2 linked regions of the Hahella chejuensis KCTC 2396 genome follow. The protein of the gene in region 1 binds, or shares a complex with, the protein of each later gene. Links are inferred from orthologs where the notes say so. Each region holds a gene or a part of one and is shown on either strand. Other genes may lie near its edges.

Evidence for each region. The genes of interacting proteins can lie anywhere in the genome.
Region 2: the proteins of HCH_RS31265 (region 1) and HCH_RS19250 are in contact, whole or in part, in an NMR structure (PDB 1QFN), measured with the Escherichia coli proteins. The link is inferred for Hahella chejuensis KCTC 2396 from one-to-one orthologs.

Annotation. Positions count from the first base shown.
Region 1 is NC_007645.1:7,042,118-7,047,259, reverse strand. What follows is about bases 989-4,378. They hold HCH_RS31265 (ribonucleoside-diphosphate reductase subunit alpha), read left to right. Parts: upstream 989-1,316; coding sequence 1,317-4,178; downstream 4,179-4,378. Other genes in these bases: HCH_RS31260 (ribonucleotide-diphosphate reductase subunit beta), read left to right, coding at 4,207-4,378. Outside these bases: HCH_RS31275 (pilin), read right to left, coding at 1-348; HCH_RS31270 (hypothetical protein), read left to right, coding at 593-892; more of HCH_RS31260, read left to right, coding at 4,379-5,142. UniProt on the Escherichia coli protein: Provides the precursors necessary for DNA synthesis. Catalyzes the biosynthesis of deoxyribonucleotides from the corresponding ribonucleotides.
Region 2 is NC_007645.1:4,456,570-4,460,331, reverse strand. Bases 1-2,886 are described here. They hold HCH_RS19250 (GrxA family glutaredoxin), read right to left. Parts: upstream 1,630-2,886; coding sequence 1,372-1,629; downstream 1-1,371. Other genes in these bases: HCH_RS19245 (glucan 1,4-alpha-maltotetraohydrolase domain-containing protein), read right to left, coding at 1,802-2,886; HCH_RS19255 (OmpA family protein), read left to right, coding at 1-1,272. In the rest of the region: more of HCH_RS19245, read right to left, coding at 2,887-3,145; HTH-type transcriptional regulator MalT, read right to left, coding at 3,343-3,762. UniProt on the Escherichia coli protein: The disulfide bond functions as an electron carrier in the glutathione-dependent synthesis of deoxyribonucleotides by the enzyme ribonucleotide reductase.

The DNA of each region.
Region 1 (5,142 bases):
CAGAATAAACAAAGGATGCAATGCTTGCGCGAGAGTAGAGGCCGCTATCACGGCTGCAATGTAAAGCGCGCTGGACCATGGACCTAGTAGAGGGTCAGAACGGCCCGCCAAGGAGGAACTGCGTGCGAGATTGCCAATCAGAGAAGGAATGAAAAAGTAAAACAACAGGCCACGCAGCGGCGGCCAGATGGGATCTCCAGATATTAGCCGATACTTGCGCCAATTCATGTAATGCCAGAACAGTTCGTACACGCCCAGCGTTAACACATACAAAAGACAGTGCAACCACATAGGCGGCGCAAAATAGGGCGTCAGTTTTTCTTTGAAAAAGCGGCGGCGTTCAGGCAAAGCCAATCCTTAATGCGAAAAAGAAAATTATTAGCAGTTTAGCTGATTTGCATCCTGGATTACTTTGGATTCAGGTAATTACCCGTTTATTTTTGGGATGACAATGAGGTTGGGCAAAATTCGCCTGTTAGGTCGCCATGAAAATCTTGGATATGTGAAGGTTGACGTTAGGGACATCAGTGTGGTTTCGCTGTATTGACTGCGTCGGTTTACTGTTTAGAATGGCCGCCTTTTGGGAATTCTCATGGATTTGAATCTAATCATTGGCGTCTTGATCGAGAGTGCTTGCCTGTTCGCCGCGGCCAAACTGCTGAAAGTCTCGCTGGCGTTTATTGAAGCGTTCTTGATCGTTCTTACGGCGGCTTTGATTGTACACTTTGTCTATGGTCTTCTTGGCTTTCTTCTCGCGCTGGGGTTTTATTTGGTGGCGTTGAAGTTAATCACCAAAGCGGATGCCTATTCAGAGATTTTTATTCTTACCATCATCGGCGTGGGCGTCCAAGCGCTACTGAAAAAGTTCTTATTCGCCGTCATTCTTGCCTGATTTCATCCAGTTTGCCTGCGGCTTTGCTGCATCGCCTTTACGCTACATCTAGTATTTACTTTTAATATCTAAAACCATATATTGTGCTCCAGCTATGGTTCACGCCTGTTCACAGGTTGTGCTAAGAGGGAATCCGGTGAGAGTCCGGTACTGACGCGCAGCGGTGTGGGGGAACGAAAGCGACGCGGGTGAAAACGCCCACGCACTGTCCTGAAAGTGGATGGGAAGCGGTCGCCGTAGGTTCTAAAAAACGTGTAAACGCCCCCGAGTCCGAAGACCTGCCATGCTGAAGTTTTCATGCCTTCGCGACTCAGGGTAATGATAAAGCGCCGCTCTAAGCGAGGCGATTTTCGTCCTGTCTGTGCGTCGCTTTATGTCCCGGTTCGCGGAGGTTCGGCCAGAACACGCGATAGAGGACAATCCCATGACCGGCAGTTTTTCGTCCCCCAGTGAGGCGCGCGCCTCCAGCTCCCCATCTGTTTCATCCGAGTCACACACTCATAACGCCCTGCTGCAGGTGATCAAACGCACCGGTCAGGCTGCGCCGTTTGACGACCGCAAAATCGCTATGGCGGTGACCAAGGCGTTTTTGGCGGTGGAAGGACAGTCCGCGTCCGGCTCGCCCCGTGTGCGGGATTCCGTAGAAAAACTGGTTAAAGATATCGTGGCGCGTCTGCGTCGCCGCAGCCCGGAAGGCGGTTCGGTGCACATCGAGGAAATCCAGGATCTGGTGGAATTGGGCCTGATGCGCGGGGGCTTTCATAAAGTGGCCCGCGCCTATGTGCTGTATCGTGAAGAGCATGCCCGTCAGCGCGCGCCGGCGCCAAGCGAACAGTCAGGGGAGACGCATCCCGATATCAATGTGAAATTCGCTGATGGCTCGGAAGCGCCTTTGAACATGGGACGTCTACGTACAGTGATCAGCGATGCCTGCGCGGACCTGGACGGCGTCAGTGAGGAAAAAGTGCTGCAGGGCGCACTGAAAAACCTGTACAACGGCGTCAAGCATAAAGACGTCAACGCTGCCTTGGTCATGGCGGCGCGTCCGCTGATCGAAGAAGAACCCAACTACTCCTATGTGTGCGCCCGCTTGTTGCTGGATGGTCTGCGCGAAGAGTCTCTGAGCTATCTGAACATCGCAGCGTCCGCGACCGAGGGCGAAATGGCGGAGCTTTATCCCACCGCATTCCGCGCGATTGTTGAGCGCTGCGTAGAGCATGAATTGCTGTCGCCAGAACTGCTGAAATTCGATCTGGAGCGTCTGGGCGCCGCGCTTAAGCCGGAACGTGATCGTCAGCTCACCTACCTGGGATTACAGACCCTTTATGACCGCTACTTTATTCACTGGCGCGAAACCCGTCTGGAACTGCCGCAGGCGTTTTTCATGCGCGTCGCCATGGGATTGTCGGTGCAGGAAGACGATCCCAATGCCCGTGCGATTGAGTTCTATGATCTGTTGTCCTCTTTTGATTACATGTGCTCTACGCCGACCCTGTTTAATGCGGGAACCAATCGTCCGCAGTTGTCGTCCTGCTACCTCACCACAGTGCCGGACGATCTGGAAGGCATCTACGGCGCGATCAAGGATAATGCGCTGCTGTCCAAATGGGCGGGCGGTCTGGGCAACGACTGGACGCCAGTGCGCTCTCTGGGCTCCCATATCAAAGGCACTAACGGTAAGTCTCAGGGCGTAGTGCCGTTTCTGAAAGTCGTGAACGACACGGCGGTGGCGGTGAACCAGGGCGGCAAGCGTAAAGGCGCGGTGTGCGCTTATCTGGAGTCCTGGCACCTGGATATCGAAGAGTTCCTGGAGCTGCGTAAGAACACCGGCGACGAGCGCCGCCGCACCCATGACATGAACTCCGCTAACTGGATTCCTGACCTGTTCATGAAGCGGGTATTCGAGGACAAAGAGTGGACCCTGTTCTCACCCAGCGATGCGCCGGATCTGCATGATTTGTACGGCTCTGCTTTTGAAGCGCGCTATACCCATTACGAATCCCTTGTGGAAAGCGGCGCCATCACCCTGTTCAAGAAAGTGCCTGCGCAGAATCTGTGGCGCAAGATGCTCTCCATGTTGTTCGAAACCGGTCATCCCTGGGTGACCTTCAAAGACCCCTGCAACCTGCGTTCGCCGCAGCAACACGTTGGCGTGGTGCACTCCTCGAACCTGTGTACGGAGATCACACTGAACACCAGCCAGGACGAAATCGCGGTGTGCAACCTGGGCTCGGTCAACCTGGTCAACCACATTCGCAATGGCGAAATCGATCACGATCGTTTGCGCAACACGGTTTATACCGCAGTGCGCATGCTGGATAACGTTATCGACATTAACTATTACGCAGTGCCCCAGGCGCGCAACGCCAACCTGCGTCATCGTCCGGTGGGCATGGGCCTGATGGGCTTTCAGGATGCGCTGTACAAGCTTGGCCTGCCTTACAGCAGCGTAGAAGCGGTGCGTTTCGCTGATCAGTCCATGGAGCTGATCAGTTATTTTGCGATTACCGCTTCTTCCAATCTGGCCAAAGAGCGCGGCCGCTATGAAACCTACGAAGGTTCCTTGTGGGATCAGGGCGTCCTGCCTATCGATTCTCTGGATCGTCTGGAGCAGGAACGCGGCGCGGAATTCTGTACGCTGGATCGCGGTCACAGTCTGGACTGGGCGCCGGTGCGCGAGCTGGTGAAAAAGCAGGGCATGCGTAACTCCAACGTGATGGCGATCGCGCCCACGGCGACGATTTCCAACATTGTCGGCGTATCCCAGTCCATTGAACCGACTTATCAGAACCTGTTCGTCAAATCCAACCTGTCCGGCGAGTTCACCGTGATCAACCCCTGGTTGGTGCAGGAATTGAAAGCGCGGGATTTGTGGGATTCCGTCATGGTCAACGACCTCAAGTACTTCGATGGTTCCGTCGCGCAGATCGATCGTATTCCAGAAGACGTGAAGCAGCTGTTCCTGACCGCGTTTGAGATCGATCCTCGCTGGTTGGTGGAAGCGGCCTCCCGTCGCCAGAAATGGATTGATCAGGGGCAGAGCCTCAACCTGTACATGGCGGAGCCTTCCGGTAAAAAGCTGGACAACCTGTACAAACTGGCCTGGTCCCGAGGACTGAAAACCACTTATTACCTGCGCTCTCTCGGCGCCACGCAAATGGAGAAAATTTCTTCCGGCGCGTCCCAGAGCGACAACGCCAAACCTGATGTTGACGACACTGAGAATCAGGAACCGCAACCGAAGTTCTGCTCGATTCTCGACCCGGACTGCGAAGCCTGTCAGTAAGCGACGATAACAACCAGGAGCTATGACCATGAATACCGAACTGATGAAGCAGACTGCGACCCTGTCGGACTGGGACGATCCTCTGGCGGTGGCGATTCCTGCTGTGTCCACATCCTCTGCTGTTTCTCCGCAGTCACCCGTTTCCACCTCTCCCGCTGCGGCCCCCGCCGCCGGGGGAGCCCCTGACAGCGCGGCCAAGCCCGCTCCCGTGGCGGAGCCGGTTCCAGAGGAAGTTCCGCAGAAACTGGACCCGGTCAACCCTGACGACAAGCGGGTGGTGAACGGCATGACTGACATCAACCAGCTGGCGCCGTTCAAGTATCCCTGGGCGTGGGAATTTTTCCTCAACGCCAACAAGAACCATTGGACGCCGCTGGATATCAACATGTCCCAGGACGTGTACGACTATCACCACAAGCTGACCTTGGAAGAGAAGCATGTGTATGAAAACGTGCTGGCGTACCTGACCACGTCCGACATTCTGGCCATGCGCAATATCGGTCTGGCGGTGATGGAGAAAATGAGCGCGCCGGAATTACAAATCTATCAGGCGCGGCAGGTGTACGAAGAATCTCTGCATACCTGGACTTATCAGCACTGTATCGAAACTATCGGTCTGGACCAGAGCGAGATCTATAACCGTTACCGCGTCACGCCAGCGATCTATCGCAAGATCAAGATGGGCAACGAGCGCATCAGCGCGTTGCTGCGTCCGGATATTAATCTGCGTAACCGGGACGACCTGGAAACCTTCGTGATGGCGTATATTTTCTTCGCCGGTATTTTCGAAGGCTGCTGGTTCTATAACGGTTTCAGTCCCATCTTCGCCTTGCAGCGTCGCGGTCTGATGAAAGGCACTGGCGAACAGCTGCAATACATCATGCGCGATGAAGTCATGCACTGCGCCTTCGGTATCCGCGTGGTGAAACAGATCATCAAGGAAGAAGGCGTCACCCTTGATCCC
Region 2 (3,762 bases), 2.6 Mb from region 1 along the record:
GATTTGACCCAGCATTTCTATAGTCTGGAAAACGTCTCCACACTTAAAGTGTATAAAAATTATCAAGCCGCGCTGGAAAAAAGCGGCTTCAAGTCTGTTTATCAGTGTGAGCTGGAGCAATGCGGATCAGCGACGCAGGCGGCTGAACTAGGCGCACTGGTTTCGCCAGGTGATAGCGTTTACAACTATTACCGCAATCCTTACTACATGGTTTATGAGAAGGGTGCCCAAAAGGGTAAAGTCAACGTAGCTTTGTTCATCGGCGGCTATGATGACGAGGTTGCTGTGCAGCAAGTTATCCTTGAAGAAGAACCGCTACAGAGCGACCTTGTCAAAATGGACGTTGAATATCTCGGGGCGCAGCCGCCTGCGACCCTGATGAAAGCTAGTGACCCGGATACCGCGAAGGAAGATCACCCGCTGTTGCCCCGCTATCCTGGCGCCGATTTGCGGCAACGCAAAGTGGTGGATTATGAGCGCATCAGTATTCCGGTTTCCGCACTAAGCGGCGACGACAAGCCATATCAGTTTGAAACTTTGGATTTGGTTGGCGATCTTTCCAGACACTATTACGAACTGGAAAATGTGTCCACTCTGAAGTTGTACGAAAATTATAAAGCGGCGTTGTCTAAAGGCGGCTTCGCTACTGTTTATTCCTGTGAGCTGCAGCAGTGCGGCGACGAGTACAAGTCCTCTCATCTCGGTGGACTGATTTCACTTACAGAGTCCGTCTACAACTACTACCGTAAGCCGTATTTCATTGTGGCGTCAAAAGACGCAGCAAAAGGCAAGGTGTATGTCGCCTTGTTTATTGGTGGTTATGAGGATGAAACGGCAGTGCAGCAGATCATTCTGGAATCGGAAGCGCTTGAGGACGACCTGATTACAGTGGATGTGGATAGCCTGAGTCGTGATATTGACGAGACAGGAAAAGCGCTTTTATACGGCGTGTTTTTTGATACGGACAAAGCCGTCGTCAAAGACGAATCTAAACCTACTCTGGAGGCTATCGCAGGTTTGCTGAAAAAGCGCCCGGAGTTGTTGCTTTATGTGACAGGTCACACGGATGACACGGGAGCTTTTCAACACAACATTGAGTTGTCTTCGGCGCGCGCCAAAGCGGTTGTTGAACGCCTGATAAAGGACTATGGCGTTGCCCAAGCGCGCTTGACTCCTTACGGTGTTGGTCCGGTAGCGCCGGAAGCAGATAACCTGTCTGATGCAGGGAAAAAACGCAATCGTCGGGTTGAGCTGATCCGGCGACTTCAGTAGCGGGGCGGGCCTGTATCGCACTGCTCGCTTAAGAAAAAAAGAGGTCTTGGACGGCCTCTTTTTTATTGGCGTTATGTATTACATTCGACTACTGTCGAGTCAGTGCGTCAGGTTTTGGCGAACGTAGTTTTCAAACTCATTGCAGCCGCCAATGTGTTCTTTGTCGATAAATATCTGCGGCACAGTCAGCACCGGCTTGCCGACGGTTTTCTCCAAATCGGCTTTACTGATGCCTTCCTCGTGAATATCGATGTAGCGGAAGTCGAAATCTTGTCGCTGATCTTTTAACTGCTCTGCAATTTGTTTGGCTCTAACGCAATAGGGGCAACCTGACCGACCAAAAATCACCGTATACATGATTGATACCTCCGGAGAAGTGTGTAAAACAATGCGACATAGATTATACGGGGAGGCGAGTATAGGAAAATTGATAGTTAATAACGTTTTGATTGATTTTTGTTATTGGTCTACGTCGAAATTGTGTCTGTGAGAGGGGAAACCCCGGGCGCGAGCCACCCGGGGGATAGCGTTACTGACGCCAGATGCGAATGCGGCCATTGTCCTCATTGACCGCCAGATTCCAGGCCCCCCCCGCCACTTGGTTTGGCGAACTGAAGTTGGAGTCGATGGCGAATAGCAACTTCCCGTTGCTGCCGCTTGTGGTTCCCACCAATCCGCTGAATCCGTCATGGAATTGCACGCCGGAGTAAGCTTTCACGCCAGCGGATTTGCGTAGTTGAATCAGATTGCGGATGAAGTCGCGCATTCCCCAGTCATACATGTGAGGCCAATACACAACCGGCGTGCCGGGGCTGGAGAGAATGTAGGCGTAAGCCATTTTGCGTTTCCAATCCGGTAGCGCCCAATGATGCTGACCGCCCAGAGGGCCGGGAGAGTAGCCGGTGTCATGATTGTCGACGAATGTGACCGCGACCTCGCGCCATTGGGCGCTGGGGTTGCCGTTGAGCCCGTATCTCCAGTCTGAGATGGAGCCGTTTTGCATGCGTTCTTTCAGGGCGAAGTCGAAGACGGAGCAGTCAGAGGCATCTGTGAAATCTTTCAGTATTTCCTGCCAGCTGGCGCTATGACGCCAGTCCCAGGACGGATATTCGCTGGGACCTTTCCACAGCTCGCCAACGCAATATCCGCTGTCCAGAGAGGCGCTCATCCAGGCGCTGATGCGCTCCGGCGCGTAACCCCGGACAAAGTCGAAACGGAATCCGCCCGCGCTGTAGTTGGTCTTCAGGTTGACCAGTTCATTCTTAAACAGATCGTATACATCCGGGTGGGCGGTGCTGAAATCTGAGCCGCCGTCCATGAATGGGTCGCCATCGTCGCAGGAGCTGCAGTCGGAGCGATAGTAGCCTTGTCCGGAGGGCAGATTGAGGGAGTCATTGCTGTGCCCGCGATCGTGATGATTGGGCACGATGTCGTAGATGACTTTTACGCCTTTATTTTTCAGGGCGGAGGCGGCCTGTTTCAGCTGGCCGTCGTCGCCGTAGCGGCTGTTTTTATCCATATCGGCCCAAAAGTAGCCTTCGCCGCCAAAGCGCGTATCGCTGGACGCTTGCCAGGAAGAGTTGTCCCGCCAGGGTACAGGCATCCAGATGGCGGTGAAGCCGTCTTCGCTGATTTGCTGGGCCTTACTTTGCAGGATGTTGTACCAGTTGCGCTCCGCTGTGCGTACGACGTTCCAGTGGAAACCTTGCAGGATTATCTCGTCGCCGCCGTGAAAGCGGACGCCGGCGCCGCTTTTGCCGGAACTTTCAGCGTTCGCGGCGACTGCGGAAACACCTAACGCAGCGGCGGCCGCACAGGCGATTGCGTGTCGGATGACGAGAGAAATTCGGGTTGGACGATGAACTTTCAACATAATGAATGAGCTCCGGTATTGTATTTTTTCTAAAGTCCATATTGGTTCATCCGTGCGCCAAGCTCGTGGAATTGGCGGCGGCCCTTATGGCCGCTTCGGATGTACGTTACCCTTTGATCATAACCAAGGCGAGCTTGGGACGCTTCCATGCAAATGGGGGATTTACGGGGGGATTTTCAGCGTTTAGGTCCGCCGGCCTACCCCTGTTCGCCAAGGCCGGCGACCCGGCCCTGCGATAAATCGAGGGAAACCCGCCGGGCTTCCACCCGGCTGGATATGCCCAATTTCTGATACACATGTTTGATGTGGCTGCGTACGGTGCTTGGCGCCACATACAGTCGCTCGGCGATGCGTTCATTGCTGCTGCCTTCGCCTATTAAGCGCAACACTTCCCATTCTTTCGGAGTAAGCGCCAGCGCTCTGGCTTGTTCCGGCATGTTGCGCGTTTTCTTCTGTGGCCTGTGCTGACGTTTGGATAGCTCCAACACCCGTTGCAAATGACGGCGTTCGGCGCTGGACAGGCGAGAGTCGTCCAGCAGAAAAGCATAGAAATCCAGTAGCCACTCCGGCGCTTGTAACAAACTGGCGACTGCGCGCATGGGTTCCGCCAGTTGCAG